Regions from separate parts of the Streptomyces monticola genome, predicted to be linked through region 2. Evidence: riboswitches for the same ligand, from Rfam matches in the RefSeq annotation. Region 2 holds a riboswitch; the other holds the start of a gene.
What was found. A riboswitch is a leader RNA that binds a small molecule or an ion and turns the genes downstream of it on or off. The one in region 2 is predicted to bind ZMP and ZTP.

Region 1 (15,097 bases), on a different contig from region 2:
ACGCCGACGGGCTGCTGTGCATCGGCGACGCCGCGCACACCATGTCGCCGGTCGGCGGAGTCGGAGTGAACCTCGCCGTGCAGGACGCCGTCGCCGCGGCCCGGCTGCTCGCGCAGCCGCTGCTGAGCCGCGGCCGCGCCGGTGAGGACGTACTCGCGCGGGTACAGAAGCGGCGCACCCTGCCCACCGCCGTGACACAGAAGTCACAGCTCGCCGAGCACGAGATGCTGCTCCGTCCCGCCCTGGAGGGCACCCTCGACGGCCACCGGCTGCCGTTCCCCCTGCGCCTGGTGCGCCGCTCCCCGCTCCTGCAGGGGCTCGCGGCGTACGCGGGCGGCATGGGCGTACGACCGGAACACGCACCGGAGTTCGCGCGGCGGCGGGTGCAGGGGTAGGCACGGGCACGCGCGCGTGGGGCCGGCCCGGGCGCGTATGGGGGTGCGCATAGAGGGCGCCTGCCGCCTCAGCGGTCGATCGCGCGCAGCGTGAACTCCACCAGTTCCTCCACCGCCGCGTCCAGATCGAGGCCGGGGTGCGCGAGCCAGTGCGCGATCACGCCGTCGATCGCGCCGCCCACGGCCAGGGCGACCGTGCGGGGCTCGAACTCCCGGAGCAGGCCCGCGCGTTGGCCCGCCGCGAGAAGCTCGGCGAGCCCGTCCACACGGCCGCCGGTGTCATGCCGGCCGGGCGTCTTCAGGCGGGTGCCGTCCGCGTCGTCGAGCAGCACTTCGGTGATGACGCGGACGTGGTTCCGGTTGGCCTGCTGATAGCCCACCATGGCGCGCACATACGCGATCACCGCCGCCCGAGGATCGGGTGCCGCCTCCACCCGCTCCCGCACATACGCGGTGAACCGGCTGATGACGTGCTCGAACGCGGCCCGGGTCAGATTGTCCTTGGAGGAGAAGTGGTAGAGCACGGCGGCCTTGGAGAGGCCGGCCCGCTCGGCGATCGCCGCGAGCGAGGTGGCCGGATAGCCGCGGGTGGCGATCAGCTCGATCGTGCACGCGACGAGCTGCTCGCGGCGGGCGCGCTCGGTGAAGGTCGGCTCCGCGGACTGCGTGGCCCGGCGCGGGCTCATCGTGACTCATCTCCCCTGGTGCGGCCGGTTCCCGGCCGGGCATCCCCTGGGGGGAGCCACGGCCGGGACCGACCGTACACCGGAAGTCCCGGCCGCCCGAGGCCACGTCCGGCTGCCGTCCGGGGCCGGGGGACCGGCTCGCCGGGCTGCCGGAAGCACGGCCTTGGTCGAAGCCTTACGCCTCCGGTCCCGATCCCGGTTCTGGTCCTGGCCCCGGTCCCGTGCCCGGTCCCGGTCCCGGTCCCGGTCGAAGCCTTACGCTCCCGCGGTCACGCCCAGCTGCCGCTCCGCCGCGTCCAGGGTCTGCTCCAGGAGGACCGCGATGGTCATCGGACCGACGCCGCCGGGCACCGGTGTGATCAGGCTCGCGCGTTCGGCGGCCGCCGTGAACTCCACGTCGCCCACATTGCCCGGGTTGTAGCCGGCGTCGACCACCACGGCGCCCGGCTTGATGTCCGCGCCCTTGATGAACTCGGGCCGCCCCACCGCCGCGACCAGGATGTCCGCCTCGCGGACGAGCGACGACAGGTCCTGCGTGCGCGAGTGGCAGTACGTGACCGTCGCGTCCCGCGCGAGCAGCATCATGCCGACCGGCTTGCCGAGGATCGCGCTGCGGCCGACGACCACCGCGCGCTTGCCGGTGGGGTCCACGTCGTAGGCGTCGAGCAGGCGCATGATGCCGCCCGGCGTGCAGGACGCGAAGCCGGGCAGCGCGAAGCCCATCGCCGCGAACGACCGCATCGTCACGCCGTCGACATCCTTCTCCGGCGCGATCGCCTCGAACGCGGCCCGCTCGTCGATGTGCGGCCCCGCCGGGTGCTGCAGCAGGATGCCGTGCACCTCGGGGTCGGCCGACAGCGCGGTGAGGGTCGCGATCAGTTCCTCGGTGGTCGTCGCGGCGGGCAGCGGCACATGACGGGAACGGATCCCGGCCTTCTCGCACCGGTTCCGCTTCATTCGTACGTACGTCACCGACGCCGGGTCCTCGCCGACCAGGACGGTCGCCAGACAGGGGGTGGCGCCGGTGCGCTCGGTGAGGGCGGCGGCGCGGGCCGCGGTGCGCTCCGCTATCCGGCGGGCGACGGCGGTGCCGTCCATCAGCCGGGCGGAAAGGGCTGAGTCGGTCATGGGCTGCGTCATGGGCTGCTCCCGGGGTGATCGGCACATCGGCACATCGGCTGCAGCTTCGGCTGCTGCGGATGGTGATCGCCCAGGCGCGCGGCGGTGCGGACGGCGGACCGTCGGGCCGCTCCCCGGTGGTGCTCCACCTCAGCGCCAGTCACGGCCCGAGTCCAGGGTAGACGACGGCCGCCGGGGAGCGTCCGGAGGCCTGGTGGCCCCCGGAACCGGACGGCTACAGGCCGAAGAGCTCGGGGTTCGAGGCCAGCGCCCGGAAATACTCTCTCGGGTCGGCCACCAGCTTGCGCTGCTTCAGGTCGAGCAGCCCGCCGACCGCGGCTATCTCCGCCGAGACCGTTCCGTCCGCCTTGCGGACCGTCTGCTCGATCCGGAACGTCTTGCCCTCGCCCCACAGGAACGCGCAGTCCACCGTGACCTCGTCCCCGGCGAGCAGCTCGCGCCGGAAGCGGATCGTGGTCTCCAGGGCGACCGGGCCGACACCCTTGCCGACGAGCACGCTCTGGGTGACACCGGCGGCATGCAGCAGGGACCAGCGGGCGTGCTCGGCGTACTGCAGATACACGCTCTGGTTGAGATGGCCCTGAGTGTCCGTCTCATAGCCACGGACGGTCACGGGCACGGTGTAGGGCTTGGTCACGGTCTGCCTTTCGAAGCGGGCGTACGACCCGGGGCCGGGTCATCATGCCCAACCTCCTTCGCGGGGGCGGAATTCCGGAAGGCCCACTGCACCCGCGGCTCGACCAGCGGACGGAAGATCTTCCGCACCGGGAGCGTGCAGAGCAGGGCGATCACGGAGACCGCGGTGACCGTCACGGCGACCGCGCCGAGCGGGGTGTGCAGCCACGGGTGGTCGTACCAGTCCCAGAAACGGGCGGACTTGATCAGGAAACCGTGCAGCAGATAGCCGTACAGAGTGCCCGTGCCCAGGGCCGTGAACCAGTGGCGGCCGCCCGGCACCCAGGCCAGGAAGCAGGCGGTGAGCAGCATCGCGAGCACGAACAGGGCGGGGGTGGTGAGCAGACCGGCCCACGCGGGTACGCCGCGCCCGGTGACGTCGCCGCGGTGGTACAGCCAGCCCGCGTCGAACCACGGCGCCGCCCAGTACGCGGCCACGAGCGCGACGGCGGCCACGGGCAGCGCGGCGAGGCGCACCGCGCGGGTGCGCAGACGCTCGAAGTGCTCGGGTTTCAGGACCAGCCCGAGGACGAAGCAGGGCAGGAAGCCGAGGACGCGCTGCAGTGCCAGGTCGCCGCCGAGTGCCGGTGAGGCGGAGGCGACCACGGCCACGGCCAGGGCGACGGCCACCGGCCACCGGATCAGGAGCCACAGCGGGGTGGTGAGCCGCCAGATGAACAGGGCGAGCAGAAACCACATCACGTACCACGGGTCGAGCAGGCTGATCGGATAGCCCGGATCGTCCTGCGCCCAGCGGTAGAAGAGGGTGTACGCGACCTCGAAGACGACATACGGCACGGCCACGCTGGAGATGAGCCGTCGCACCCGGCCCGGGCCGAGGTCGAAACTCCGGGAGAAATAGCCGGAGATGAGGGCGAAGGCCGGCATGTGGAAGGCGTAGACGAGGAGATAGAGCGCGGTGGTGGCACGGCTGCCGTAGGTGAGCGGCTCCCAGGCGTGCCCGCAGGCCACGAGCACGATGGTCAGGTACTTGGCGTTGTCGAAGTAGGGATTGCGCGCGCCCTGTGCCGTCGCGGGCGCCGCCCCGGCCTCAGTGCTCTGCCCTGATTCCTTCCCTAACTTCCGCGCTGACTGCTGTCCCGTTCCCTGCTCCGTTCCCTGCTCCGATTTCTGGTCCGTGTTCTGCTCTGCCGGCATCTGTTCGCCGCCCCCGTTCGCCACGTGCCTTCTTCTGCTGCCCCCTCGGCTGCCCAGGGCGCGCGCGTGCATGCGGGCGCCGGTGTCACATGCTTCACACCCGTCTCGGTGAGGCCAGCAGGGAGCGTCCGCCGCCGCGCTCCCCGTACTCACCGACCTGCCAGCCGGCCTGCTCCAGGGCTGCGGCGCAGGTCTTGAGGTCCGTGCCGTGGGTGTCGGAACCGGCAGCGGGGTGCGCACCGGTGCGCGATACGACGCGTACCCCCACCGCCTCGGGCTGTGGGGTCGCGAAGACCTGGTACCCCGGGTTGCCGGGGGACGCGGGGTGGCAGTCGGCGGCCTCCAGGGCGAGGGCCGCGGCCTGCACCAAGTGGCCGCGCTCCCAGGCACAGGGGCGGTCCGTCGCCCCGTCAGGGTTGGTCATACGGCGCAGCTCGACGAGGCCCTGCCAGGCGCTGTGCACCTCGCGCCGGCGCACGGGACCGGAGGCGGGTCCGTCCGTCTCGGTGCCGGTGCGGGCGGCGAAGACACCGGCGCCGGTGTCGGTGGCGGGCGCGGCCGGTGGCGGCGCGGCGGTGCGGAGTTCGGCGCGCACCCGGTGTCCTGCCGGTGTCAGGAAGTGCGCACGCGGCGGCCGCGCGTGCCGGAACGCGAGCCCGAGCCGCACCAGACCCGCGAGCTGTGCCTCGGATCCGGTGACCCGCCCGGTCACGTCGTCCGCGGCGCCGATGATCCGCCGCTGCCCCGCAGTCAGCCGCCCACTCATCGCGCGCACCCCTTCCTGTGCCGCTCGTCCGCGCGTCTTCCCTGCCGCTCATCGCTGCTCTGTGCGCCCGCTTCGCCCGCCCGCCGTCGCGTCTCCTCCATCGTGCCCGGCGCCACTGACAACGGCGCGCCGGAGTCTCAGAGGTCCCGCGCCCACCCCACGAGACGGTCGAAGTCCCGCTGCCGCAGTCCCTTGCGCGGGTCGATACGCAGGAGCAGGGAGCGGGCGTCGTAGTGCTGGGCGGCGTGGCGCAGATCGAGGTCGGTGATCATGTCGTCGACCCAGGCGAAGGGGCGGCCGTCGGCCCACTCGAGTACGTGGCGGGTCTTCCAGTACAGGCCGTCGGGGTCCCGGGCGAACAGCTCTGGCCACTCGATCACCGGCAGGTCGCGGCGGAGGCCGATCACGGGGGCGATCAGCTCGTTGGCCTCGTGCATCCAGGTGGTGGCCCAGGCCAGTTCGAGGGGGAGCGCGGTGAGTCGCGCACCGTGTCCCGGGTGCAGCCACACCCGCAGCCCGCGGCGGAGCCTGCGAGAGCCGGGGCGCTGGCGGGCCGACCAGTTGGCGGGGTGGAAGCGGTGGGTGGTGTAGCCGCGGGGGCGCAACGGGCGGGCCGCGTACGGATTGAGGGGGCCGTCGACGTCTATGAGCAGCAGTGGGGGCTTTGTCATGGGGAGTTGATACCCGGCGAGCGCCGCCGGGTGCCCTGCCCGTTGCAGAAGTGACAGGAGGGGCTAACTTACCTGGGTGCGCCAGCAGATGAGCCGCTGCCATCGGCCGGCCGACGACACCACAACTGACGGGGAAACGCCCACGATGTCCACGCCTCCTCCGCCCCAGGGCGGCTACAACAACCCCTACGGTCAGCAGGGCCAGCCGCAGCAGTCTCCGTACGGATACCAGCAGCAGGGCCAGCCGCAGCAGCCCCAACAGCCGCAGTACGGCTACCCCCAGCAGGGCCAGGCCCCGTACCCGCCGCAGCAACAGCAGCCGTTCCAGGGCCAGCAGCAGCCGTTCCAGGGCCAGCCGCAGCCGCGGCCCCCGCGGCGGCGGGGGATCAACAAGAACGTCCTGCAGGTCGTGACCTTCGTCATCGCGGCCATAGCCGTCGGCGTGTACTACCTCGTCACCGGCGGGCCCGGCTCCGACAGCAACGCCGTGGAGGACGCCAAGCGGGCCGCCGAGAAGGACACTTCGGCCCATGGCGCCGAGACCGGCGAGTGCGTGGAACAGACCGGTACCACCGACGAGCCGGACGTCCGGGTCGTCGACTGCTCCGACCCCAAGGCCGAGTTCAAGGTGGCGAAGGAGGGCATCAGCGCCAGCACCCTGGAGTGCGCGGCGGGCCAGTCCAAGTTCACCATCACGTACACGCGCGGCCCGTCCGACGTCGCGCTGTGCCTGGAGGCGCTGAAGAAGTAGGAGCCGGCGGGCCGTCCGGTCAACGTCCCACTCGTAGCAGCAGGTTGGGCGAGCCGGTGCCCGGCTGCTTCACCACCCCGGCGCTCGCCGCCGCCGTGAGTGCCGCGGCGAGCCGCGCCGGGGTGTCGGCCGGTGACTCGCCCAGGCGCAGGGCGGCGGCGCCGGTGGTGTGGGCGGCGGCCATCGACGTACCGGAGAGCGTGGCGGTGGCGGTGTCGGAGCCGTTCCAGGCGGCGGTGATCCCGCGGCCCGGTGCGAACAGGTCCAGTGCCGGTCCGTAGTTGGCCGAACCCGACCGTGCGTCGCTCTGGTCCGTCGCGCTGGTGGTGAGCGCCTCGGCGACACGGGCGGGCGAGAACTTGCCCGCATCCGTGTTGGAGCTGCCCGCGGCCGTGGAGTAACTCACGCCTGCGGCAATGGAATTGCGTACCGCCTCGTCCAGGGCCTCGTTGGCCGCTCCGCCCAGGCTGAGGTTGGCCACGGCGGGGCCCTTTGCGGCGTGTTCGGTGACCCACTCGATGCCCGCGATGACGGTCGACGTGGAGCCGCCGCCGCTGTCGCCGAGCACCCGGACCGCCACCACGCGGGCCTTCTTGGCGACGCCGTACCTGGCGCCCGCGATGACCGACGCGACATGGGTGCCGTGCCCGTTGCCGTCCTGTGCGACGTCGTCGCCGTCGACCAGGTCACGGCCGTGGGCGGCGCGCCCGCCGAACTCGCGATGGCCGATGCGCACCCCGGTGTCCAGGACATACGCGGTGACACCCGTGCCCGCCGAGTCCGGGTAGCGGTAGACGCCGTCCAGGGGCGGCTTCTCCTGGTCGATCCGGTCCAGATTCCAGGTGGGGTCCCGCTGTTCGGCGCTCGCCCGCACCGGGGTGTCCGGAACGACGGCCCGCACCCCCGGCTGCGCGGCCAGCTGCCGGGCCTGCCGCGCGGTGGCGGTCACGGCGTATCCGTCGAGGACGGTGTCGTACGTGCGCCGGATATGCGCACCCGCGGTCTCGACCGCCGAACGAGCGGTGGCCTGCGGGGAGTTGTCGAGCAGCACGACATAGCCGGCGGGTGCGGTCTGTTCGGCCCCGGCGGCCCCGGTGGCCCAGGTGGGGGCGGCGCCGAGGGCGAGGGCGACGAGGGCGGTCAGTGTGGCCGTACGCGTCCGGAGCATGGTGGGGCCTCCTCGTGCGGTGGTGCGCCGGTGGGGGAGGAGCCCCGTGAGTGTGCAAGGGGCGAGGGGCCCGCACAAGACGAAAGCCGGACATGGCTGTGCCCCGTGGCGCCGCAAGGGCACCACGGGGCACAGCACTGCTCAGGCGGCGGTCAGCCCACCAGCTGCTCGTACGCGGGCAGCGTCAGGAAGTCCGCGTAGTCCGCGTCGAGCGAGACCTGGAGCAGAAGGTCGTGCGCCTGCTGCCAGTTGCCGGCCTGGAAGGCCTCCTCGCCGATCTCCTCGCGGATCTTGGCGAGCTCCTCGGCGGCGACCTTGCGGACCAGGTCCGCGGTGGCCGTCTCGCCGTTCTCGAAGACGACACCGGCGTTGATCCACTGCCAGATCTGGGAGCGCGAGATCTCGGCGGTGGCCGCGTCCTCCATGAGGTTGAAGATCGCGACGGCGCCGAGGCCGCGCAGCCAGGCCTCGATGTAACGGGTGCCGACCTGGACGGCGTTGCGCAGTCCGTCGTAGGTGGGCTTGGCCTCCAGCGAGTCGATGGCGATCAGATCGGCGGCCTTGACGTCGACGTCCTCGCGGAGCCGGTCCTTCTGGTTCGGCTTCTCGCCGAGAACCTTGTCGAAGGACTCCATGGCGATCGGGACGAGGTCGGGGTGCGCGACCCAGGAGCCGTCGAAGCCGTCGCCGGCCTCGCGGTCCTTGTCGTTCTTGACCTTCTCGAAGGCGACCTTGTTGACCTCGGCGTCGCGCCGGGACGGGATGAAGGCCGCCATGCCGCCGATGGCGTGTGCGCCGCGCTTGTGGCAGGTGCGCACGAGCAGCTCGGTGTAGGCGCGCATGAACGGGGCGGTCATCGTCACCGCGTTGCGGTCCGGCAGCACGAACTTGGCGCCGCCGTCACGGAAGTTCTTGACGATGGAGAAGAGGTAGTCCCAGCGGCCCGCGTTCAGGCCCGAGGCGTGGTCGCGCAGCTCGTAGAGGATCTCCTCCATCTCGTACGCGGCCGTGATCGTCTCGATCAGGACGGTGGCGCGCACGGTGCCCTGCGGGATGCCGACGTAGTCCTGGGCGAAGACGAAGATGTCGTTCCAGAGGCGGGCCTCGAGGTGCGACTCGGTCTTCGGCAGATAGAAGTACGGGCCCTTGCCGAGCTCGATCAGCCGCTTGGCGTTGTGGAAGAAGTACAGGCCGAAGTCGACCAGGGCGCCGGGAACCGGACGGCCGTCGAACTTCAGGTGACGCTCCTCCAGGTGCCAGCCGCGCGGGCGCATCACGACGGTGGCCAGCTCGCCGGCGTCCTTGAGGGCGTACGACTTGCCGGACTTCGGGTCCGTGAAGTCGATGTTCCGCTCGTAGGCGTCCATCAGGTTGAGCTGACCGAGGACGACGTTCTCCCAGGTGGGGGCGGAGGCGTCCTCGAAGTCGGCGAGCCAGACCTTGGCGCCCGAGTTGAGGGCGTTGATGGTCATCTTCCGGTCGGTGGGACCGGTGATCTCCACGCGGCGGTCGTTCAGGGCCGCGGGCGCGGGGGCCACACGCCAGGAGTCGTCCTCGCGGATCCGAGCGGTCTCCGGGAGGAAGTCGAGAGTTGAGGTGCGGGCGATCTCGGCGCGGCGCTCGGCGCGGCGGGTGAGGAGCTCGTCACGCCGGGGCGTGAACAGCCGGTGCAGCTCCGCCACGAAGGCGAGGGCCGCGTCGGTGAGGACCTCTTCCTGCCGAGGCAGGGGCTCGGCGTCGACGATGGCCAGCGGGGACGGCGCTGGTGCGGACATGAGCTGTCACTTCCTTCAGCGGGCGGAGCCTTTACTCGGCACTGAGTGCCGCATGGGCCGGAGACCGGTCCCAGGGGCCGCCAGGGGTACGAGGTACTTCTGACCAGTGGAGAATAGTTTTCTCATGGTGGAACTTCAATGGTTTGTTGATGTCGAGATTCTCTGAGTCGACAGACCATGTCGCTGAGTGCCACCTCCGTCACTCAAGGTGCCGCACATGGCCGTTCGAGTCGAGCCGGGGCGTTGCCGGAGTCCTGCCCGTGCGGCCCCATGACCTCACTCGAGGCGCGCCAGGTCGGCCTCGACGTCGATGTCGTACGCCTCCGCGACATCCCCGCACTCCACGAGTGTGATCTCCGCCTCGTGGGCTCTCAGATAGGCCCGCGCCCCGCGGTCGCCGGCCGCGCTCGCCGCGACGTCCGCCCAGCGGTCCGCCCCTAAGAGGACGGGATGCCCGCGCTTTCCGTCGTACGCGGCCGCCGTCAGGGACACGGCCGAGACGCCCGCGCCCGCCACGCGCCGCATCGCGGCCGCGCCGATGCCCGGCTGGTCGACGAGCGACACGAGCACGGCCCGCGGGGCCGTTCCTGCCGCTCCGGCCGTTCGTGCCGCTCCGGCCGCTCCGGTGAGGGAGGCGAGCCCGGCTCGCAGTGAGGATCCCATGCCCTCCTCCCAGTCGGGGTTGTCCACCAGTACGCACCCGTCGAGCGCGGCCCTCTCCCGTACGAGTGCGGACGCCGCACCGAGTACCACGTGCACCTCGCCGCAACCTCCCTCACGCAGCACCCGCACCGCGTGTTCCACCAGAGGCCGCCCCCGATGGCAGAGCAGAGCCTTGGGCCGCCCCCCGAGCCGCCGCCCGCCGCCCGCCGCGAGCAGAAGCCCGGCAAACAGCGGCTTCTCGTCGTCGCTCATGCGGCAAGCCTACGAACGGCCATGCCCTGGCACGGCCGGGCAGAGCCGCGCGGTGCGGGCCGGCCGTCCCGAATCACGTCCGGGGAGTGGCGTGCGGTACAAGGCGTGGCGTTTACTGTCCCGCGTCCCGGCGGCCGACCATCGCAGCACGGGGCCGGTGACGAGAGCCATGAAGCGAGCGGGGCAGGCGCAAGGCGCGCGTAGTGCACACGTAGGGCAGACGTGAGGCACGCGTAAGGCAGACGTGACGAGGACGACGCACAACGGCGTGCGAGGGGGATGAACCGTGTTGCGAAGTGTGCGACAGAGGCGATCAGTGACGGACGGCAATGCGGAACCGAGGGCGGAGCGGCTGCGGGCCGCTGTGTCCAGGCTGCGCCGTGAACTGGCCGCGCACCCGGGCGAGTTCCCCGACCGGGGCATCGCCGAGGACGAGCTGGCCGCGCTCACCGAGATGACCGGCCGCGGCGAGCCCGAAGTACCGCGCCTGCGGCGGTCGCTGCTCCTGATCGCCGGCGCGGTCGGCTCGGTGAGCGCCCTCGCGGACGCCCTGGCGGAGGTACGGCACGCGGTCGAGGAGTACGGGGAGCCGCCTGCCGCGGGGCGGTGAGCTGGGGGCTGTTGCGGGGTGGTGAGCTGAGGGTCTGCCGCGGGGTGGCGTGCTGGGGAGTCGCCCTTCGGCGGGGCGGTGAGCTGGGAGTCGCCTTTCGTGGGGCGGTGAGTTGAGGAGCCGTCCTCCGTAGGGCGGTGAGCTGGGAGTCGCCTTTCGTGGGGCGGTGCGTCTTTCGTTGGCGGTGAGTCGGGGGTGCCTTTCGCGGGGTGGTGAGCTGGGGGTGCCTTTCGCGGGGCGGTGAGCTGGGGGGCGCCCTTCGTGGGGCGGTGCGTCGGGGAGTCGTCTGGGGGATGGCGGGCTCCCGGGGAGGGGGGGCTACGCGACCCAGTGGCGGCGGGATCTGGCGCTGGCCGTGGCGGGGAGGCCGGCGTTCAGCGTGGTGGCGAGGCGCTGGACGGCCTGTACGCACAGGTCGGCGGGCAGGGTGTAGGGGATCCGCAGCCGGTGCTCGTGCGTGCCGGGGTCGACGCCGAAGCGGGCGCCGCCCTCGATCCGGACGCCGTGCTCCAGCGCCGCCGTGGCCAGGGATGACGCGAGCGGGCTGCCGAGGTCCACCCACAGCCCGAGCCCACCGGGCGGCAACTGCCAGCGCCACTCCGGCAGTTGTTCGGCGAGCGCGGTCACGAGCGCCTCCCGCTGGGCGCGCAGCAGCGGCAGCCGTTCAGCGAGCACCGCATCCGTCCGCGCGATCAGCTCGACGGCCACCAGCTGGTCGAGGACGGAACTCGCGATATCCGTCGGCACCCGGTGCGTCGCCAGCTCCGTGATCAGCTGGGAGCTCGCCCGCACCCAGCCGATCCGCAGGCCGCCCCAGTGCGTCTTGCTCAACGACCCGACGGTGAGCAGCTGTTCGGCCGCACCGCGCCCCGCGAGCGACGCGAAGGGCGCGGGCGCCGGCACATCGAGGGCGATATCGGTGAGCGTCTCGTCCACGACCAGCCAGGCCCCGGTCCTGCGGGCCGCTTCGATCAGCCGCAGCCGCGCTTCCGTGGGCATGAGACGGCCGGTCGGATTGTGGAAGTCCGGGATCAGATAGGCGAGACGGGGCGCGGACTGGCGCAGCGCCGACTCGGCGACCTCGCACTCCCAGCCGTCCTCGGTCACCGGCACCGGCAGCGTGCGCAGACCGCCGCGGCGGATGGCGTCGAGGACATTGGCGTACGACGGGTTCTCCACCAGGACCCGGTCGCCGGGCCGCCCCAGCAGATCCAGGACGAGCGAAACCGCCTGCTGCGCGCCCGAGGTGATGAGGATCTGGTCGGGCAGTGTGGGCAGGCCGCGCCGGGTGAACCGGTCCGCCACCGCCGCCCTCAACTGCGGGATCCCGTAAGGGTGGTAGCCCGCGGTCGCCGCGTGCCGCTCCACCGTGCCGCCCACCGCGGCCAGCGCCCGGCCGAGCTCGGCCTGCGGCGCGAACGGCGCGGCGAGCGCCAGGTCGATCACATCGTCCTCGTCGATGTAGGCGGCCACATTGGACGGCTGCTGCCCCTCGGGGAGCACCGTCCAGGTACCGGCGCCGCGCCTGCTGCGCGCATAGCTCTCCTCGCGCAGCAGGTCGTACGCCGAGGTCACCGTGGCCCGGCTGACACCGAGCGCCGCGGCCAGCTCCCGCTCGGCGGGCAGGCGTGTGTGCAGGGCGATCCGGCCGTCCATGAGCAGGGTCCGCACTCCCTGCGCGAGGGCGCGGTAGCCGGGGCGCGGCCCGCAGGCGGCGGTCAGAAGGCCGGCTAGGCGATGGCTGCCGAGCGTGCTGTCCACGGAATGGACCCGATGCATGTCTGCCATGCCAACTCCCCTTGATTGGCCCTGCACTCCAGGCCAATCACTGTACAGACTCGGAGTTGCCGGGCCGATGTGGCCTGGAGGCGTGACGGGACGGGACCCGTGGAGGAGGCATGTGATGCAGCAGTACGTATACGTCGGGGAGTTGACGGACCGCTTCGAGCGGGAGTTGCAGCGGCGTGCGGAGGAACGGCCCGCATCTGCCACACGCTTCATGGCCCGGGTGCGCGAAGCGCTCGGGGGCGGTACGAGACGGCACCCGCGGCACCAGGATGAACGGCACGGGGAAGAACGGCAGGGAAAGGGGAGGCAGCGCTCATGAGGAGCGGCAGGCGACACGAGCGGGGGCAGACCGGCGGACGGGAGCAGGCGTACGGGCAGGAGCAGGCATACGGAGGGGAGCGCCGGGGGCGGGTCGTCGTAGGAGTGAACGGATCCCTCGCGAGCCTGGCCGCCCTGCGGACCGCCGCCGACGAGGCGCGGCGCAGCGGCCGTCGGCTGCTCGCGGTGATCGCCTGGGAGCCGCCGGAGGGGGAGGTGCTCTATGTCCGCTGCCCCGACCGTGAATGGGCCGACCAGTGCGTGAGCGCGGCCCTGAACCGCCTGGAGCGCGCCTTCGACGAGGCCTTCGGCGGGGCGCCGCACGGCGTCGACGTCGACCGCCGGGCGTTGCGCGGCCGCCCCTGGGAGGTGCTCGCCGGCACGGCGGACGGCCCGGACGACCTCCTGGTCGTCGGCGCGGGCGTCCGCCGGGGCGTGCGTGGCGGCCGGGGAGTACGGGTCGTGCGCGGCGGACGTGTGGTCCGCAAGCTCCAACGGCGCGCCCACTGCCCGGTGTTGACGGTGCCCCCGCCGTCCTTGGCCGAGCTCACCCGACGTACGCGCAGATCACTCCGCCGGGTCACGGCGGCGGACTTCCTGCCGGGGGACCGGACCGGCGTGTGAGGGGACCCGGGGGCGGGGCAGGGGACGGTGTCGGGCCACCGGGCCACCGGGGCGACGCCGGAGGCGTGCCCCGGGGGGGCGTGTGCCCCGGGGATCGGAGGTGTCTGGGTCTGGCCATCGCGGCGGGGTGTGTCGCCTGCCCGGAGGCGTGAGGCCGTGTCCGGTTCGCGTGCCCGGAGGCGTGAGGCCGTGTCCGGTTCGCGTGCCCGGAGGCGTGAGGCCGTGTCCGGTTCGCGTGCCCGGGGGCGTGAGGCCGTGTCCGGTTCGCGTGCCCGGGGGCGTGAGGCCGTGTCCGGTTCGCGTGCCCGGGGGCGTGAGGCCGTGTCCGGTTCACGTGCCCGGAGGCGTGAGGCCGTGTCCGGCTCGCGGGCCCCGGGATCGTGGGGCCGTGTCCGGCCCCGCGGGCGGTGTCCGGCCGGCGGGTCAGCGTCTGAGCATGCCTCGGGTGCGGGCCGCCGCCACCGCCGCGGTGCGCGAGTCGACCTCCAGCTTGGCGAAGACATGCACCAGGTGGGACTTCACGGTGGCCTGGCTCAGGAACAGCTGCTTGCTGATCTGCTGGTTGGACAGGCCGTCCGCGACCAGGCGGAGCACTTCCAGCTCACGGCGGCTGAGGGCCTCGCCGGGCGCCCGCATCCGGTCCATCAGACGGTGCGCGATGGCGGGGGCGAGCGCCGACTGGCCCGCGGCGGCGGTGCGTACGGCCGCCGCGAGCTCCTCCGGCGGTGCGTCCTTCAGGAGATAGCCCGCGGCGCCCGCCTCCACCGCGGCGAGGATGTCCGCGTCCGTGTCGTAGGTGGTGAGCACCAGGACGCGCGGGGCGCCCTCGCGGGCGGCGATGGCCGCGGTCGCCTCCGCGCCGTGCATCCGGCCGGGCCCGAACTGCAGGTCCATCAGGACGACATCGAGATCCTCGGTGGCCGCGAGTTCCACGGCCAGCTCGGCGCTCGCCGCCTCGGCGACGACACGGAAGTCGGCCTCGGTGTCGAGCACGGCCCGCAGCCCCGCCCGCACCACCGGGTGGTCATCGGCGAGCAGCAGCCGGATGGGCGCTTCGGGACCAGAGGGGCCAGAGGGGCCAGAAGAGCCGGAGGGGCCGGCGGGAACGGTCATGCCCGCACCTCCTCGGCCTCGGGCCGCCCCGCAGCGTCCGGCACCGACACCGGCAGGGGCAGCGTGATCGCGACCGCCGTGCCCTGCCCCGGTGCGGACTCCACGCTCAGGGTGCCGCCCAGGGACTGGGCGCGGGCGCGCATCGCGGGAAGGCCGAAGCCGCCGTCGCCGTCCCCGCTGCCGTGGGTGGCCACCGTGCCCGGCGTGAAGCCCTTGCCGTCGTCCACCACGTCCAGGGCGACCGAGGTGTCCATGAAGCTCAGGGTGACCGAGGTGCGCTGGGCGGCCGCGTGCCGTGCCGTGTTGGCGAGCGCGGACTGGGCGACCCGCAGCAGCGCCACTTCGTACGGCGTCGGCAGCTGCACTGGCGTACCGCTGAGGGAGAACTCGACTCCGCCGGGGCCCGGGGCCGCGGCGCACAGCCGCTCCAAGGCACCTGCCAGGGAGCCGTGTTCCAGGTCGGGAGGGGTCAACTCGCGGACGAACCGGCGGGCTTCGGCGAGATTGTCCACCGCTGCCACGCGCGCGCTGCGCACATGCTCAA
Region 2 (15,097 bases):
GCATGGGGAACGGGCGGCCCGCGGCCGCGACCTCCGCCAGATGCGCCTCGATCGCGGGCAGCAGGGCCGAGTCGACCTCGGTCGGCGGCAGCAGCGTGACGTGCGTGGGAATTCCGTGCGCCGCGGTGTCGCCGAAGCCCGCGCGCCGCTCCTGGAGCAGGCTGCCGTGAGGCTCCGGGACCGCGATCGAAACGCCGAGCGTTACGGTCCCCACGTCGTTCTCCTCCGTCATGTGACCGGCAGGGGCTGCCAGTGTGTCGGGCGCATCGCCCGCCCGGCCAGGGTCCTTCGTCCGTGGCTCGGGCGACCGCTGCTCATCGGCTCGGTCCTCGTCCTGTCCGGCGCCGGCCGATGCGCCGGACAGTGCGCCGGTCAGTGCTTCGCGGGGACGAAGCCGACCTTGTCGTACGCGGCGGCGAGCGTCTCCGCCGCGACGGACCGGGCCTTCTCCGCGCCCTTGGCCAGGATCGAGTCCAGCGTCTCCGGGTCGTCGAGGTACGCCTGCGTACGCTCACGGAACGGAGTCACGAACTCGACCATGACCTCGGCCAGGTCGGTCTTCAGCGCACCGTAGCCCTTGCCGGCGTACTTCTCCTCCAGTTCCGGAATTCCCGTTCCGGTCAGCGTGGAGTAGATCGACAGCAGGTTGCTGACACCCGGTTTGGCCTGCGCGTCGTACCGGATCACCGTGTCGGTGTCGGTGACGGCGCTCTTGACCTTCTTGGCCGTCGCCTTGGGCTCGTCGAGCAGATTGATCAAGCCCTTCGGCGTGGAGGCCGACTTGCTCATCTTGATCGACGGGTCCTGCAGATCGAAGATCTTCGCCGTCTCCTTGAGGATGTACGGCTTCGGGACCGTGAACGTCGCGCCCAGGCGGCTGTTGAAGCGCTCGGCGAGGTCACGGGTGAGCTCGATGTGCTGGCGCTGGTCCTCGCCGACCGGAACCTCGTTGGCCTGGTACAGGAGGATGTCGGCGACCTGCAGGATCGGGTACGTGAACAGGCCGACGGAGGCCCGGTCCGCACCCTGCTTCGCGGACTTGTCCTTGAACTGGGTCATGCGGGACGCCTCGCCGAAGCCGGTGAGGCAGTTCATGATCCAGGCGAGCTGGGCGTGCTCGGGTACATGGCTCTGGACGAACAGCGTGCAGCGCTCCGGATCGAGACCGGCGGCGAGCAGCTGGGCGGCCGCGAGCCTGGTGTTGGCGCGCAGCTCGGCGGGGTCCTGCGGAACGGTGATCGCGTGCAGGTCGACGACCATGTAGAAGGCGTCGTGGGTCTCCTGCAGGGCCACCCACTGGCGGACGGCGCCGAGGTAGTTGCCGAGGTGGAACGAGCCGGCGGTCGGCTGGATTCCGGAGAGTACGCGAGGACGGTCAGAGGCCATGTCCCTCATTCTCTCAGGTGCGGCACACAAGTCAGGAACAGGTCAGGAACAGGTCAGTACGGGGCTGGATCGGGAGGGTATCGGGAGGGTGGGCGGACGGGCAGGGCCCGGCCGTGATCCGGGGGAGAGAGCCCGGCCGTGATCCGGGGGGAGAGAGCCCGGCCGTGATCCGGGGGAGAGAAGTGGGAACCCGGCGGCGGCGAGCGGTGTATCAAAGGTGTGAGGACGCGGGAGGGGGACACCGTCGTCGACGATGCCGCGGTGATCGAGCGCGTGCGCTCCGGGGAGGCGGAGGCGTACGCGGAGCTGGTGCGCGCCCACACCCCGGTCGCGCTGCGGGCCGCGGTGGCGCTCGGCGCGGGGGCGGACGCGGAGGACGTGGTGCAGCAGGCCTTCTTCAAGGCGTACCGCACCTTGGAGCGGTTCAGGGACGGTGCGTCGTTCCGGCCCTGGCTGCTGCAGATCGTCGCCAATGAGACGAGGAACACAGTGCGATCGGCCGGCCGCCTGAGAGCGGCCGCCGGCCGTGAGGCCGGCCTGCTCGGTGCCGAGCCGCTGATACCGGAGTCGGCGGACCCGGCGGTCGCAGCCCTGGCGGAGGAGCGGCGCGCGGCCCTGCTGACCGCCCTCGCCCGGCTGAGCGAGGACCACCGCCTGGTCGTCACGTACCGCTATCTCCTGGAGATGGGCGAGGCGGAGACGGCCGAGGCCCTCGGCTGGCCGCGCGGCACGGTGAAGTCCCGCCTCAACCGCGCACTGAAGAAGCTCGGACGCCTGCTGCCCGGGCCCGGAGAGGAGGAGGGAGGTGGACGACATGAGTGACGACCGGGAGGAAGAGGAACGGAGCGAGCCGGGCGGGGGCGGCCCCGGCAGCGGGGACGACTCCGGTGACGGCCGGGGCCCTGGTGGTGGAGGCGAGCGCGGCTCCGGCTGCCGGGGGCGCGGCTCCGATGGCTGGGGACGCGGCTCCGATGGCCGGGGCGGCGCAGGCGGTGCGGCCGGCGGAGAGTCGGACGAAGGCGCTCGGGTGAGCAAGGACTCTTGGTCCAGCGGGGACGCCCGGTCCGGCGGAGACGCTCGGGCCAGTGAGGACGCTCGGGCCAACGAGCACGCTCGGGCCGGCGGAGATGCTCGGTCCAGCGAGCACACTCGGTCCAGTGAGGACGGTCGCGCGCGCGACGATGCGCGGCCCGGAGCAGGCGAACGGCCGTGCGGGGACGCGCACTTGGGCGAGGACACGCAGGTGACCGAAGACACGCAGGTGACCGATGACGCACGGCTGGCCGAGGAGCTGCGGGAACTGGGCCGGAGCCTGCGGATGCCGGACGTGGACGGCGAGACGATGGCCGAGCGGGTCATCGGGCAGCTGCTCGCCGAGGCCACGGCGCCCCCCGCCCCCGCTCCTCCCCGTCGGCGCGAGCGGCTGCGCCTCTGGGTGCGGCGGCACTGGCGGAGGCTGGTCGCCGCCGCCTGCGGGACGCTGACGGTCCTGGCACTCACTCCCCCGGTACGCGCCGCGGTGATCGACTTCTTCGGCTTCGGCGGCGTCGAGGTGCGCTACGACCCGCAGGCCCCTGCGCCACCCCGCAGCCCCGTGCCCGGCTGCGGTACGCCAGTGGGGCTTGCGGACGCGGCCCGCCGGGCCGGTTTCACCCCGGTCTTCCCGGCTCGGCTCGGCTCCCCCGACAGCATCTCGGTCACGACGGGCCCGGCCGGCCGTTCCGTGATCAGCCTGTGCTGGCGCGAGCGCGGCGGGGTGATACGCATGGACGAGTTCCCGGCCCGCCTGGACCCCGCCTTCGGCAAGACGGTCCGCGTCTACCCCGAGTACCTCACGCTCGACGGCGGCGCCGAAGGCACTGCCCTGTGGTTCGCCGAACCGCACCGGCTGACGTTCTGGATGACCGACGACAGCGGCGAGCGCTGGCAGCGGGCGGAACGCCCGGCGGGCCCGACCCTGCTGTGGTCACCGCGCCCCGAGCTGACGGCACGCCTCGAGGGCGAGGCCTCACGCGAGCGAGCGGTCGGCATCGCCAGGTCCACCCGCACCGCACCGGCCACGGATTCCGGGCAATCCAGAGATTCTTCGGGCTAGTTGGGAACCCGGGCGGGCCGAGCGGTGTACCAGGAGTGAATCGGTACGGAGGAGCCGTACCGCCGACGACTGGGGGAACGGATGCGCACGGAAAGAAAAGTCGCCGCACTCCTCGGAGCATCAGCGGCACTGCTCGCCCTGTCCCTGCCCGGCGCCCCGGCCGCCGTGGCCGGCGGATCCACCAGCGTGCTGATCGCCTCACCGACAAGCCGGCAGGCAGCAGCCCTGTACAGCACCGACGACCGCTATACCGAACTGGAGGATTTGCTGCGCGGCTTGACCGAGGGGAGCAACCGGGAGCCCCCGGGCCTGGAGCGGGCCATGGAGAGCTCCCACATGATCAATGTGACCTGGCTGGCTCATGACACGGTTCCCTGGCGCCACAACCAGATCTACACGACCCCGCCGGACGAGAAGGCCGACAAGAAGGCGGACAAGAAGGCGGCCGAAGAGGCCGGCCCGGTCTGGATCCACACCCGGAACAACCCCGAACGCGACACCACAGGCTTCTGGCACAAAGCCGAAGAACCCGAAGAACTGCTCCTGGTGCTGAAGGACCTCGGCGTCATGGGCAGGGCGAAGGCAGGCACGGGCAGCACCAACACCGGCACGGGCACCAACACCGGCACCGGCACCGGCACCGAGGAACAGGACAGCTCACCGACGACGGCCATGGACACGACCACCACCGCGGGCGATGACTTCCCCGCCTGGTGGTGGGCGATAGGCGGTCTCGGCGGCGGAGTCGCCCTGACCCTCGGCCTCGCCCCGGCCTTCCGCCAACTCCCGCACATACCCGCGAGGTTGCGCTCCCGGGCGGAGACAAAGGAGCCGGGCCCGCGTCAGGAACTGATCGACTCCTGACACGGGGCCACGGCCATCGGTATCGGTTACCGGTTACCGGTTACCGGGTATCGGGGACGCTCAGGTGAGGTCGATGCCCGGGTAGAGCGGGAAGCCGCTGAGCAGGTCGTTCGCCCGCTGAGCGACCTCGTCCGCGGTCTTGTCGTCCAGGACGTGCTGGGCCTTGGAAGGAGTGCCCTTGCTGGTCGTGCCCGGCTTGGTGGAGGTGAGCACCGTGTCGATGAGACCGGCGATCTCGTCCATCTCCCGCGTCCCGAGACCACGGGTGGTCAGGGCGGGGGTGCCGATGCGAATGCCGGAGGTGTACCAAGCGCCGTTCGGGTCGGCCGGGATGGCGTTGCGGTTGGTGACGACACCCGAGGCAAGGAGCGCGGCCTCGGCCTGACGGCCGGTGAGGCCATAGGAGGAGGCGACATCGATCAGATTGAGGTGGTTGTCGCTGCCGCCGGTGACCAGCGTGGCGCCACGGCGCATCAACCCCTCCGCCAGGGCACGGGAGTTGTCGACGACCTGGTGCGCGTACTCACGGAAGGAGGGACGGCCGGCCTCGGCGAGCGCCACCGCCTTGGCCGCCATGACATGGGGAAGGGGGCCGCCGAGCACCATCGGGCAGCCACGGTCGACCTGGTCCTTGAGGGAGTCGTCACACAGGACCATGCCGCCGCGAGGTCCGCGCAGCGACTTATGGGTGGTGGTGGTCACGATCTGGGCGTGCGGCACCGGGTCGAAGTCGCCGGTCAGCACCTTGCCCGCGACCAGACCCGCGAAGTGCGCCATATCGACCATCAAGGTCGCGCCCACCTCATCGGCGATCTCCCGCATCAGCCGGAAGTTCACCAGCCGCGGATAGGCGGAGTAACCGGCCACGATCACCAGAGGCTTGAACTCACGGGCGGTGGCGCGCAGGGCGTCATAGTCGAGCAGGCCGGTGGCCGGGTCGGTGCCATAGCTGCGCTGGTCGAACATCTTGCCCGAGATATTGGGCCGGAAGCCGTGGGTGAGGTGGCCGCCCGCGTCCAGGGACATACCGAGCATGCGCTGATTGCCCAGGTCGCGCCGGAGCTGGGCCCAGTCGGCCTCGGACAGGTCGTTGACCTGGCGGGCACCGGCCTTCTCCAGGGCGGGGGCCTCCACACGCTGGGCGAGGACGGCCCAGAAGGCGACCAGATTGGCGTCGATACCGGAGTGCGGCTGGGCGTAGGCGTGCCGGGCACCGAAGAGTTCGCGGGCGTGCTCGGCGGCGAGTGCCTCGACCGTGTCGACATTGCGGCAGCCGGCATAGAAGCGGCGGCCGATGGTGCCCTCGGCGTACTTGTCGCTGAACCAGTTGCCCATGGCGAGGAGGGTCGCCGGGGAGGCGTAGTTCTCGCTGGCGATCAGCTTGAGCATCTCGCGCTGGTCGGCGAGCTCCTGGCCGATCGCGTCCGCGACCCGGGGCTCGACCTCACGGATCACATCAAGAGCACTACGAAAGGCGGTGGAAGCGGTGGCGGCAGTGGAAGCGGTGGACGAAGACTCTGGCATGGGGACCTCCGGACGAGTTCACGTGTCGTTCTCGGTACGGCCCAGGCGCACGGCACACAGTTCACGAGCCGCTCCCCGATGGTTGACCCCATCTCAGCGCGCCAGTCACGGCCCGCTGCTCACCTTACCGGCGTGTGTGACGGGCGAGGTTTCTCCGTCCGGCATGCGAGCGACGATAGGCATGGGGGGTGACACCCCGCCGCCCATGCTTCACGACGAACGGAGATCCCGTGTCCCGTACAGAAGAGGCCATCACCTCCGCGGACGCCCACAGCGCGCACAACTACCACCCGCTGCCCGTGGTGGTCGCCACCGCTGAGGGCGCCTGGATGACCGATGTCGAGGGCCGCCGCTATCTCGACATGCTCGCCGGATACTCGGCGCTCAACTTCGGGCACGGCAACCGCCGCCTGATCGACGCCGCGAAAGCCCAGCTGGAGCGGGTGACGCTGACCTCACGGGCCTTCCACCACGACCGCTTCGCCGACTTCTGCACCCAGCTCGCCGAGCTGTGCGGCAAGGAGATGGTGCTGCCGATGAACACCGGGGCGGAGGCGGTGGAGACCGCCGTGAAGACCGCCAGGAAGTGGGGTTACCGCGTCAAGGGCGTCCCCGACGGCCTGGCGAAGATCGTGGTCGCGGCGGACAACTTCCACGGCCGTACCACCACGATCGTGAGCTTCTCGACGGACCAGGAGGCACGGGCCGACTTCGGTCCATACACACCGGGCTTCGAGATCGTTCCGTACGGCGATCTGGAGGCGATGCGGGCCGCGGTCGACGAGCACACCGTGGCGGTGCTCATCGAGCCGATCCAGGGCGAGGCCGGGGTACTCGTGCCGCCGCCGGGCTATCTGGCGGGGGTGCGGGAGCTGACCCGGGAGCGGGGTGTGCTGTTCATCGCGGACGAGATCCAGTCCGGCCTCGGCCGTACCGGAAAGACCTTCGCGTGTGAGCACGAGGGCGTCGTGCCCGATATGTACGTCCTGGGGAAGGCGCTCGGCGGCGGCGTCGTGCCGGTGTCGGCGGTGGTCGCCTCGGCGGATGTGCTCGGGGTCTACCGACCGGGTGAGCACGGTTCGACATTCGGCGGCAACCCCCTGGCCTGTGCGGTCGCGCTCGAGGTCATCGCGATGCTGAAGACCGGTGAATACCAGCAGCGGGCCACGGAGTTGGGTGAGCATCTGCACCATGAGCTCGGCCTCCTCACGGGCGGCGGCAGCGTCCGTGAGGTGCGCGGGCGCGGCCTGTGGGCGGGCGTCGACATCGACCCGTCGTTCGGCTCGGGACGGGAGATCTCCGAGAAGCTGATGGACCGGGGCGTCCTCGTGAAGGACACCCACGGCTCGACCATCCGTATCGCCCCGCCCCTGGTGATCAGCAAGGAGGATCTGGACTGGGGCCTCGACCAGCTCCGGGAAGTCCTCGGGGCGTAGCCGCTCCCCCAGACCCAGGGGTCAGAGGATCACATGCGGGAGGAAGCGGGCGTATTCATCGGTGATGAGGCCCGCCGACTCCCGGATGCCCAGGCCCGCCGCCTCGTCCTCCACCACCCAGGCGCCAAGGACGACACGGTTGCCGTCGAAGTCGGGCAGCGGGGCGAGCTCCTGATAGCAGCAGGGCTCGTCGTCGCGGACGACCGGCTCCGCGCCCGGCTCGTGCACCGTGACGCCGGCGCCCTCGCGGCCGAGCAGGGGCTTGGCGACATAGCCGGTGGTCGCGGCCAGTTCGCGGGGGCCGTCGAGGTAGGCGGGCAGGAGATTCGGGTGGCCCGGGTGCAGTTCCCAGAGGATGGCCAGGAGCGCCTTGTTGGAAAGGAGCATCTTCCAGGCAGGTTCGATCCAGAGGGTGGAGCCGGTGCCGCCGCCGTTGTCGAGGGTCTCCTGGACATGCGGTCCGAAGCGGTCGCTCGCAAGCCACTCCCACGGATAGAGCTTGAAGCAGCTGCGGATGAAGCGGAGTTTCTCGTCGACGAAGCGGCCGGTGAGGCTGTCCCAGCCGATGTCCTCCATGGCGATGGCCTCGGTGTCGAGACCGGCCTGCTCGGCGGTCTCGCGCAGATAGGCGACCGTCATCAGGTCCTCGCCGAGTTCATCGCCCGTGGAGTGCGCGAAGTACAGCGGACTGCCCAGCGGGAGCAGCGCGGCCTGCTTCTTCCAGGCGTCGACCAGACGCTCGTGCAGTGAGTTCCACTGGTCGGCGCCGGGGAAGCGCTCCTCCATCCAGAACCACTGCGGGCTGGCGGCCTCGACGAGGGAGGTGGGGGTGTCGGCGTTGTACTCGAGCATCTTCGCCGGGCCGGTGCCGTCGTAGCGCAGATCGAACCGGCCGTAGACAGAAGGGAGTTCGGCGCGGCGCCGCCAGGACTCGGCGACCAGAGCGGCCAGCCGCGGATCGGTGATGCCGAGATCGGCGAAGCGGTTGTGCTCGACGATATGCGCGGCCGCGGCCAGGCACATGGCGTGCAGTTCCTCGACGACCTCTTCGAGCGCCTCGACCTCGGGAAGGGAGAAGACATAGTGGGCGGACTCGTCCCAGTAGGGGCGCAGGGAGTCGTCCGGGTAGCGGGTGAGGGGGTAGATGAGGCCCTGTTCCTCGACGGTTGCCTGCCAGCCGTCGCGGGGCTCGATGGTGCGGCGTTCCATGACAGTCGGACCGCCGCTCAGCCGCCGCTGGAGGACGAGCAGCCGAAGCCGCCCCGGTCCACGGACGACTTGTTGAAGCTGCCGCCTTCGACCCGGCCGCCCTTGGAGCTGCCCCCGTAGTAGTACGAGCCGCTGCCGCCGCTCCTGCACTCACGGCTGGGCAGGTTCTTCTGTGTCAGCGGGTCCACGCAGCGCTTGTCGGGCTCGGAGCCACAGGCGCTGAGGGCCGCGGCGAGCACACCCATGCCGCCGAGGATCACGGTGCTGGAGCGCAGCCGCCGTGCTGTGCGCCCCGACGCTTGCGCCGACGCCGGGCTGGCGGCGGCGGGTCCGGCTGTCGCTGTGGGCTCGGCTGTCGCCGCGGGCTCGGTCGCGCTGGCTGATTCGGCTGCCGTCGTCGTCATGTTCCGGCCACTCCCCCGTATGTACGTCCGTGTTGTGTCTCTGTGCATCTGTCGATCGGCTGTCGTCGGCGATCGGCGTTCAGCGTAGAGAAGGACACCCGCGAAGGCGCAAGCGGATCCCGCGTACTGACGTGACCTACAGTCAGTTCGTGGTCATTGGGATGATTTGCGCGCTCGGTTCCGCGGTCTGCTTCGGTACGGCCTCCGTCCTGCAGGCGGCGGCCACCCGCGCCATCGCGCCCGGCACCGGGTCCGGAGTCGACCCCGGGCTGCTTCTTCGCGCCCTGCGGCAGTGGCGATATCTGGTCGGTCTGGCGCTCGACGGTTGCGGATTCCTGCTGCAGATCGTCGCGTTGAGGTCGATTCCGATCTACGCCGTGGGGGCGGCGCTCGCCGCCAGCCTCGCCGTGACCGCGGTGGTCGCCGCGCGTCTGCTGCACGTACGGCTGAGCCGGGTCGAGTGGAGCGCGGTCGGGGTGGTCGTCGCCGGGCTCGCGATGCTCGGACTCGCCTCCGGCGCCGAGGGCGACAGGGCCGGGTCGACGGCGCTCAAGTACGCCATGCTCGGCACCGCCGTGGCCGTGCTCCTGGCCGGCGCGGTCGGCGGCCGGCTGCCGGACAAGCCGCGGGCGCTGCTGCTCGGGCTCGGGGCGGGCTGTGGTTTCGGTGTGGTCGAGGTCGCCGTCCGGCTCATCGACGACATCGCACCGAAGGCGCTGTTCACCAACCCGGCGGCGTACGCCCTGCTGCTCGGCGGCGGCGCCGCTTTCCTGCTGCTCACCTCGGCACTGCAGCGCGGTTCGGTGACGACGGCGACCGCGGGCCTGGTGCTCGGCGAGACCATCGGCCCGGCCCTGGTCGGTGTCGCCTGGCTCGGCGACCGTACGCGCGAGGGCCTGGAGTGGCTGGCGATCGTGGGGTTCGCGGTGGCGGTCGCGGGGGCGTTGGCGCTCGCGCGGTTCGGGGAGGCGCCGGTCACCGAGGACCTGGAGCACGCGACCACCCCCTAGCCGAGGGACTCAGCAGCTGAGGGCCCGGCAGCCGAGGGCCCCGGCGGCTAAGGGCTCAGCGCCCCGCACAGTGCGTCGAGCGCCCCCGCCCAGGCGTGGTCCGGCGGTGTCCCGTACCCCACCACCAGGGCGTCGGACCTGCGGGTGACCGCGTCCGGGTGGCGGAAGCCGCTGAGTCCCGCCACGGACAGGCCGTGCCAGGCGGCGGCGCGGATCGCGGACTGCTCGGTGCCGTCGGGGAGTTCGACCACGGCGTGCAGCCCGGCGGCGATCCCGCTGACCGTCACCCCGGGCGCGCGCTCGGCCAGGGCGGCCACCAGCTGGTCGCGGCGGCGCCGGTAGCGGAGCCGGGCGGCGCGCACATGGCGGTCGTACGCCCCCGAGTTGAGGAACTCGGCGAGCGTCAGCTGGTCCGTCACCCCGCACGCCCAGTCCGACTCCCCCTTGGCCTCGGCCACTTGGGCCGCGAGCCAGGAGGGCAGCACCATCCAGCCGAGCCGGAGCCCCGGTGCGAGGGACTTGCTGGCGGTGCCCAGGTAGACGACGCGGTCGGGGTCGAGGCCCTGCAGGGCGCCGACGGTCTGGCGGTCGTAGCGGAACTCGCCGTCGTAGTCGTCCTCGATGATCAGGCCGTCGCCCGCCCGCGCCCAGGCGACGGCCGCCGCCCGCCGTCCGGGGGACAGCGGCACGCCGGTGGGGAACTGATGGGCGGGCGTGAGCAGCACGGCGCCCACCCGTTTCGCCGCCAGCTCCCCGGTGTCGGCGCCGAGTTCGTCGACCGGCAGGGCCGAAAGGCGCAGGCCCGCCTCGGTGAGACGGGGCCACTGCACATGCAGCCCGTACGACTCCACGGCGATCTCCCGTACGCGCCGGGCGCGCAGCACCTTCGCGAGCAGCATGAGCCCGTGCACGACGCCGGAGCAGATGACGATGCGGTCCGGTTCCGCGTAGACGCCGCGGGCCCGTGCCAGATAGCCGGCGAGCGCGGTGCGCAGTTCGACGCGGCCCTGCGGGTCGCCGTATCCGAAGGCCTCGTTGGGCGCGTCGGCCAGGGCGCGGCGGGCGGCCTTGAGCCACTCGGCGCGCGGGAAGGAGCCGAGGTCGGGGCTGCCGGGTCTCAGGCTGTACGCGGCCGGTCCGGGCCGGCGGCGGGGTGTGGGGGCGGCCACCGGGCTCGGCACGGCGCGTTCGGCGACCCGGGTCCCCGAGCCCTGCCGGGCGGTGAGCCAGCCCTCGGCGACCAGATCGGCGTAGGCGTCGGCGACGGTGTTGCGGGCGATGCCGAGGTCCACGGCGAGGGTGCGCGAGGAGGGCAGGCGGGTGCCCGGGGTGAGGCGGCCGCTGCGGACCGCTTCGCGCAGCGCGTCGGTGAGGCCCTTGCGTACGCCCGATGTGCCGCCGACCTCCACATGCAGGTCGACGCCGCTGCCCGTGGGATCGCCGGCCGGCAAAGTGGCCCAAGTTCTCGCCATGCCAATGGACCATACATCTGGGTTACTTCGCTCGTAGGGTCGAGACCATGACGAACAACGACAACACCTCCGGCAACGCCACGGACAGCGCCGCCACCGTCAGCAGGACATACGCGCCCGAGCAGGCCCCGCGCATGGAGTGGGCCAAGCACGCACCCGAGGTCTACAAGGCGATGCTCCAGCTGGAGAAGGCCGCCAAGAAGGGCGTCGACCCGGTCGTCTACGAGCTGGTCAAGATCCGCGCCTCGCAGCTCAACCACTGCGCGTTCTGCCTCGACATGCACACCAAGGACGCGCTCGCGGCCGGCGAGTCCGTCGAGCGGATCGTGCAGCTCAGCGCGTGGGAGGAGTCGCGGCACTTCTACACGGAGCGGGAACTCGCGGCGATCGAGCTGACCGAGGCGGTCACGGTCCTCACGGATGGCTTCGTCCCGGACGCGGTGTACGAGAAGGCCGCCGCGCACTTCGACGAGGCGGAACTCGCCCAGCTGATCGCGTCGATCACCACGATCAACGCCTGGAACCGGTTCGGCGTGACGACCCGTATGACCCCGGGCCACTACAAGCCGACCGGTCACCAGCACTGAGGATCCGCCCATGACCAAGCACTGAGGATCCACCCATGACCACGACCCGCACCACCCGAATCACCCGTACCACCAGGCTCTCCGCCGAGGTGCGCGACGCGATGCGCGCGGTCGGCGCCGCCGCCAGGAAGGGCCTCGGTGACCCGGCGCTCGCCGAACTCGTCATGATCCGCGCCTCGCAGCTCAACCGCTGCGCGTTCTGCCTCGACATGCACCTGGAACTGGCGCGCAAGAACGGCGAGACGGAGGCCCGCCTCGACCAGCTGCCCGCCTGGGAGGAGGCGCCGGACCGCTTCACCGGACGGGAGCGGGCGGCGCTCGCGCTCACCGAGGCGGTCACGGTCCTGACCGGGGGCACCTCCCGGACGGAGTCCGGGGGAGGCTTCGTCCCGGACGCGGTGTACGAGGAGGCGGCGCGGCACTTCACCGAGCCCGAACTCGCCCATCTCATCGGCGTGATCACCACTGTCAACGGCTGGAACCGGATCATGGTCAGCCGCCGTATCGAGCCAGGAGGCCCAGCGTGGACGTGACGACTTTCCGGGCGCTGCACCAGAACCGCGCCCCCGGTGACCCGCTGGTCCTTCCCGGCCCCTGGGACGCGGCCAGCGCCCGGGTGTTCGCGGAGGCCGGCTTCGCGGCCCTCGCGACGCCGAGCGCGGGGGTCTCGGCGTCGCTCGGGTACGCGGACGGCGAGGCTCCCGCGGACGAGATGTTCGCCGCGGTCACGCGTATCGTCCGCGCGGTGACGGAGTTCGGAGTCCCCGTCTCCGCGGACCTGGAGGGCGGCTACGGCCTCTCCCCCAAGGACCTGGTGGCCCGTGTCCAGGACACCGGCGCGGTCGGCGTGAACCTGGAGGACTCCACCGCCGACGGCCTCAAGGACCCGCACCGGCACGCGGACTGGCTGGCGGAGGTGCGGGCGGCGGCGGGCCCCGCGCTGTTCGTGAACGCGCGGGTCGACACGTACGTACGAGGCATGAAGGACCCGGACGAAACGATCGGGCGAGCCCGTCTCTACGTCGAGGCCGGCGCCGACGGCATCTACCCGATCATGGCCCCGCCGGAGCACCTCCCCACCCTGGCCGCAGCCATCCCGTCCCCCCTCAACGCACTCGCCCTCCCCGGCTCCCCGCCACCACGGGAACTGGGCGAACTCGGCGCGACGCGGGTCACGTTCGGGCCGGGACTCCAGCGGCGGGCGATGGCGGCGGTACGGGACATCGCCCGGGACCTCCTGACGTAGCAATCCGGTCCGGATCAGGTAGCGGCTCCGTGTCGATTCCCGTCCGGATCCGGCCCCCTCGGGCACCCGGACGGGAGGCTTCCACATCGCATGTATGGTGCGGATGAGGCTCCAGACGGCCCGTACATCTGCGTGTGATGCATCGGTAGCGGACACAGGGGAGAAACCGATCCATGGGGGATCACTTCAAGACGGACATCGGGCAACTTCAGCAGTTCCTGACAAATCTGGAGAGATGCGTCGACGAGCTGAACGAGGCCCGGTCCGCTCTGGATCACGTCCGCGCCGACCAGATAGGCACCCCCCGGCTCGACGAGGCCTGTGACAAGTTCCAGGACGAGTGGAAGTACGGGTCCGAAAAGACCAAGGAACTGATCGACGAGATCAAAGAGGGCGTGAAGGCCAACAAGAAGGGCTACGAAGAGGTCGAGGAGGCCTTGGAGAAGGCTCTCAAGCAGATCGCGGAGAAAAGCACTTCCGGTGGCGACGGGGGCGGTAAGTAATGGCCGCGAACCCGTACCCCAACATCGGCTTCAACCCCGTACCGGGCATACCCTCCGAGGTCGCGCAGCTGCAGAAGAAGGTGTCCGCGGCCTCGACGGCGCTCGAGAACACCCACCGGCAGCTGACGAAACTCACCGCCGAGAGCAGCTACTGGCAGGGGGACGCGGCGGAGGAGTTCCGCAAGAACCTTGAGGGCGACCTGCCGAAGTACCTCAAGAAGGCCGCCTCGGCGCTGCGCAGCGCCGCGGCCCAACTGCACAACTGGGACGGCCATCTGACGTCCAACCGCGAACTGGCGCAGAAGTACGACGCGGTGGTCGGCGAGAAGAAGGCCGCGGCGGACAAGGCGCGGAGCGAGTACAACCAGGCCGCGGACCACCCGGACCTGCGGCCCGCGCCGGAGTACCCCAGCCAGGCGGAAGCGGACGCCGCCACGGCCCGGATGCGGGCCGCCGAGCGGAGCCTCAACGAGGCGTCCGCGGCCGTGACCAAGGCCAACGCCGAGTACTCGGACATCAACCGCAAGATCAAGGAACTGGAGTCCCAGCACTCGGACGACGCCGAGATCGTCGCCAAGGCGCTGGAGAGCACGGCCGAGAAGGCTCCCGACAAGGGCTTCTGGGAGAGCGTCGGCGACGTCCTCGCCTCGGTCGGCAAATTCCTGGCGGACCACGCGGGCACCATTGGTGCCATCGCCGGACTGCTCGCACTCTTTCCCGTCCTGACCCCGATCATGGCGCCCATCGCGCTTGCTGCGAGCGCCGTGTCCATGGGCAAGAACCTCATGGACGACGAGTTCAGAAAGAACTTGATGTTCCAGGGCAGCGGAATGGAGATCTTCTCCGCCTACGCGTCCCTCGCCGGTGACGCGGTCGGCATGATTCCGGGCGGAAAGGCCTTGGGCCTCGCGGCCAAGGAGGGCTTCGAAGGCGCGGCCGACGGGGCCAACCTCGCCGCGAAGACCTGGGACGGCGTCAAGGGCGGGTTCTCCGGGATCGGCCGCTCGGCCCTCGACGAGGCCAACGACGCCTGGCGGGTCGCCGGTGAGTCCGCCAAGGGTTCCGCGGTGCTGATGGGAGACATCAGCGTCAACGGCCTCAACGTCGCCGCGAACGTCGTCTCCTCGGCGGAGACCTTCGGCGCCGTGGACGATGACGGCACCGAGCACAACACGGCCGAGGGCACCAAGGCCGCCGCGACAGCACACGGCATCGCCGGACTGCTGGGCCTGGTGTGAACGGCCACTGCGAGAGCGAAGGCACCGCATAACCGTGAACGAACTGATCACCGCACCACGGGACGACCGCAAGCCGTCCTTCTGGTACGGGCTGCCCGTCGGATATGTCTCCCTGGACCTGAA

Region 1: linked by a shared signal. The riboswitch ahead of ACFQVC_RS02525 (bifunctional 5,10-methylenetetrahydrofolate dehydrogenase/5,10-methenyltetrahydrofolate cyclohydrolase) and the one ahead of ACFQVC_RS24450 (glycine hydroxymethyltransferase) in region 2 are both predicted to bind ZMP and ZTP.

Annotation. Positions count from the first base shown of each region.
Region 1 covers NZ_JBHTCF010000001.1:619,915-635,011, forward strand. The annotation lists gene ACFQVC_RS02515 (FAD-dependent oxidoreductase) at 1-395, shown strand, start outside; gene ACFQVC_RS02520 (TetR/AcrR family transcriptional regulator) at 464-1,081, opposite strand; gene ACFQVC_RS02525 (bifunctional 5,10-methylenetetrahydrofolate dehydrogenase/5,10-methenyltetrahydrofolate cyclohydrolase) at 1,337-2,221, opposite strand; ZMP/ZTP riboswitch at 2,283-2,374, opposite strand; gene ACFQVC_RS02530 (acyl-CoA thioesterase) at 2,436-2,858, opposite strand; gene ACFQVC_RS02535 (acyltransferase family protein) at 2,855-4,054, opposite strand; gene ACFQVC_RS02540 (hypothetical protein) at 4,149-4,820, opposite strand; gene ACFQVC_RS02545 (HAD domain-containing protein) at 4,958-5,491, opposite strand; gene ACFQVC_RS02550 (LppU/SCO3897 family protein) at 5,637-6,242, shown strand; gene ACFQVC_RS02555 (S8 family peptidase) at 6,262-7,410, opposite strand; gene aceB (malate synthase A) at 7,563-9,185, opposite strand; gene ACFQVC_RS02565 (nucleotidyltransferase family protein) at 9,462-10,100, opposite strand; gene ACFQVC_RS02570 (DUF5955 family protein) at 10,417-10,710, shown strand; gene yczR (MocR-like transcription factor YczR) at 11,029-12,498, opposite strand; gene ACFQVC_RS02580 (universal stress protein) at 12,814-13,440, shown strand; gene ACFQVC_RS02585 (response regulator) at 13,864-14,553, opposite strand; gene ACFQVC_RS02590 (sensor histidine kinase) at 14,550-15,097, opposite strand, start outside.
Region 2 covers NZ_JBHTCF010000011.1:84,847-99,943, forward strand. The annotation lists gene ACFQVC_RS24425 (2'-5' RNA ligase family protein) at 1-214, opposite strand, end outside; gene trpS (tryptophan--tRNA ligase) at 373-1,386, opposite strand; gene ACFQVC_RS24435 (RNA polymerase sigma factor) at 1,606-2,208, shown strand; gene ACFQVC_RS24440 (hypothetical protein) at 2,630-3,481, shown strand; gene ACFQVC_RS24445 (hypothetical protein) at 3,563-4,345, shown strand; gene ACFQVC_RS24450 (glycine hydroxymethyltransferase) at 4,406-5,869, opposite strand; ZMP/ZTP riboswitch at 5,902-5,988, opposite strand; gene rocD (ornithine--oxo-acid transaminase) at 6,100-7,305, shown strand; gene ACFQVC_RS24460 (glutathionylspermidine synthase family protein) at 7,327-8,514, opposite strand; gene ACFQVC_RS24465 (hypothetical protein) at 8,532-8,759, opposite strand; gene ACFQVC_RS24470 (DMT family protein) at 9,080-9,928, shown strand; gene pdxR (MocR-like pyridoxine biosynthesis transcription factor PdxR) at 9,976-11,400, opposite strand; gene ACFQVC_RS24480 (carboxymuconolactone decarboxylase family protein) at 11,535-11,987, shown strand; gene ACFQVC_RS24485 (carboxymuconolactone decarboxylase family protein) at 12,023-12,520, shown strand; gene ACFQVC_RS24490 (isocitrate lyase/PEP mutase family protein) at 12,511-13,233, shown strand; gene ACFQVC_RS24495 (hypothetical protein) at 13,407-13,736, shown strand; gene ACFQVC_RS24500 (putative T7SS-secreted protein) at 13,736-14,974, shown strand; gene ACFQVC_RS24505 (hypothetical protein) at 15,009-15,097, shown strand, end outside.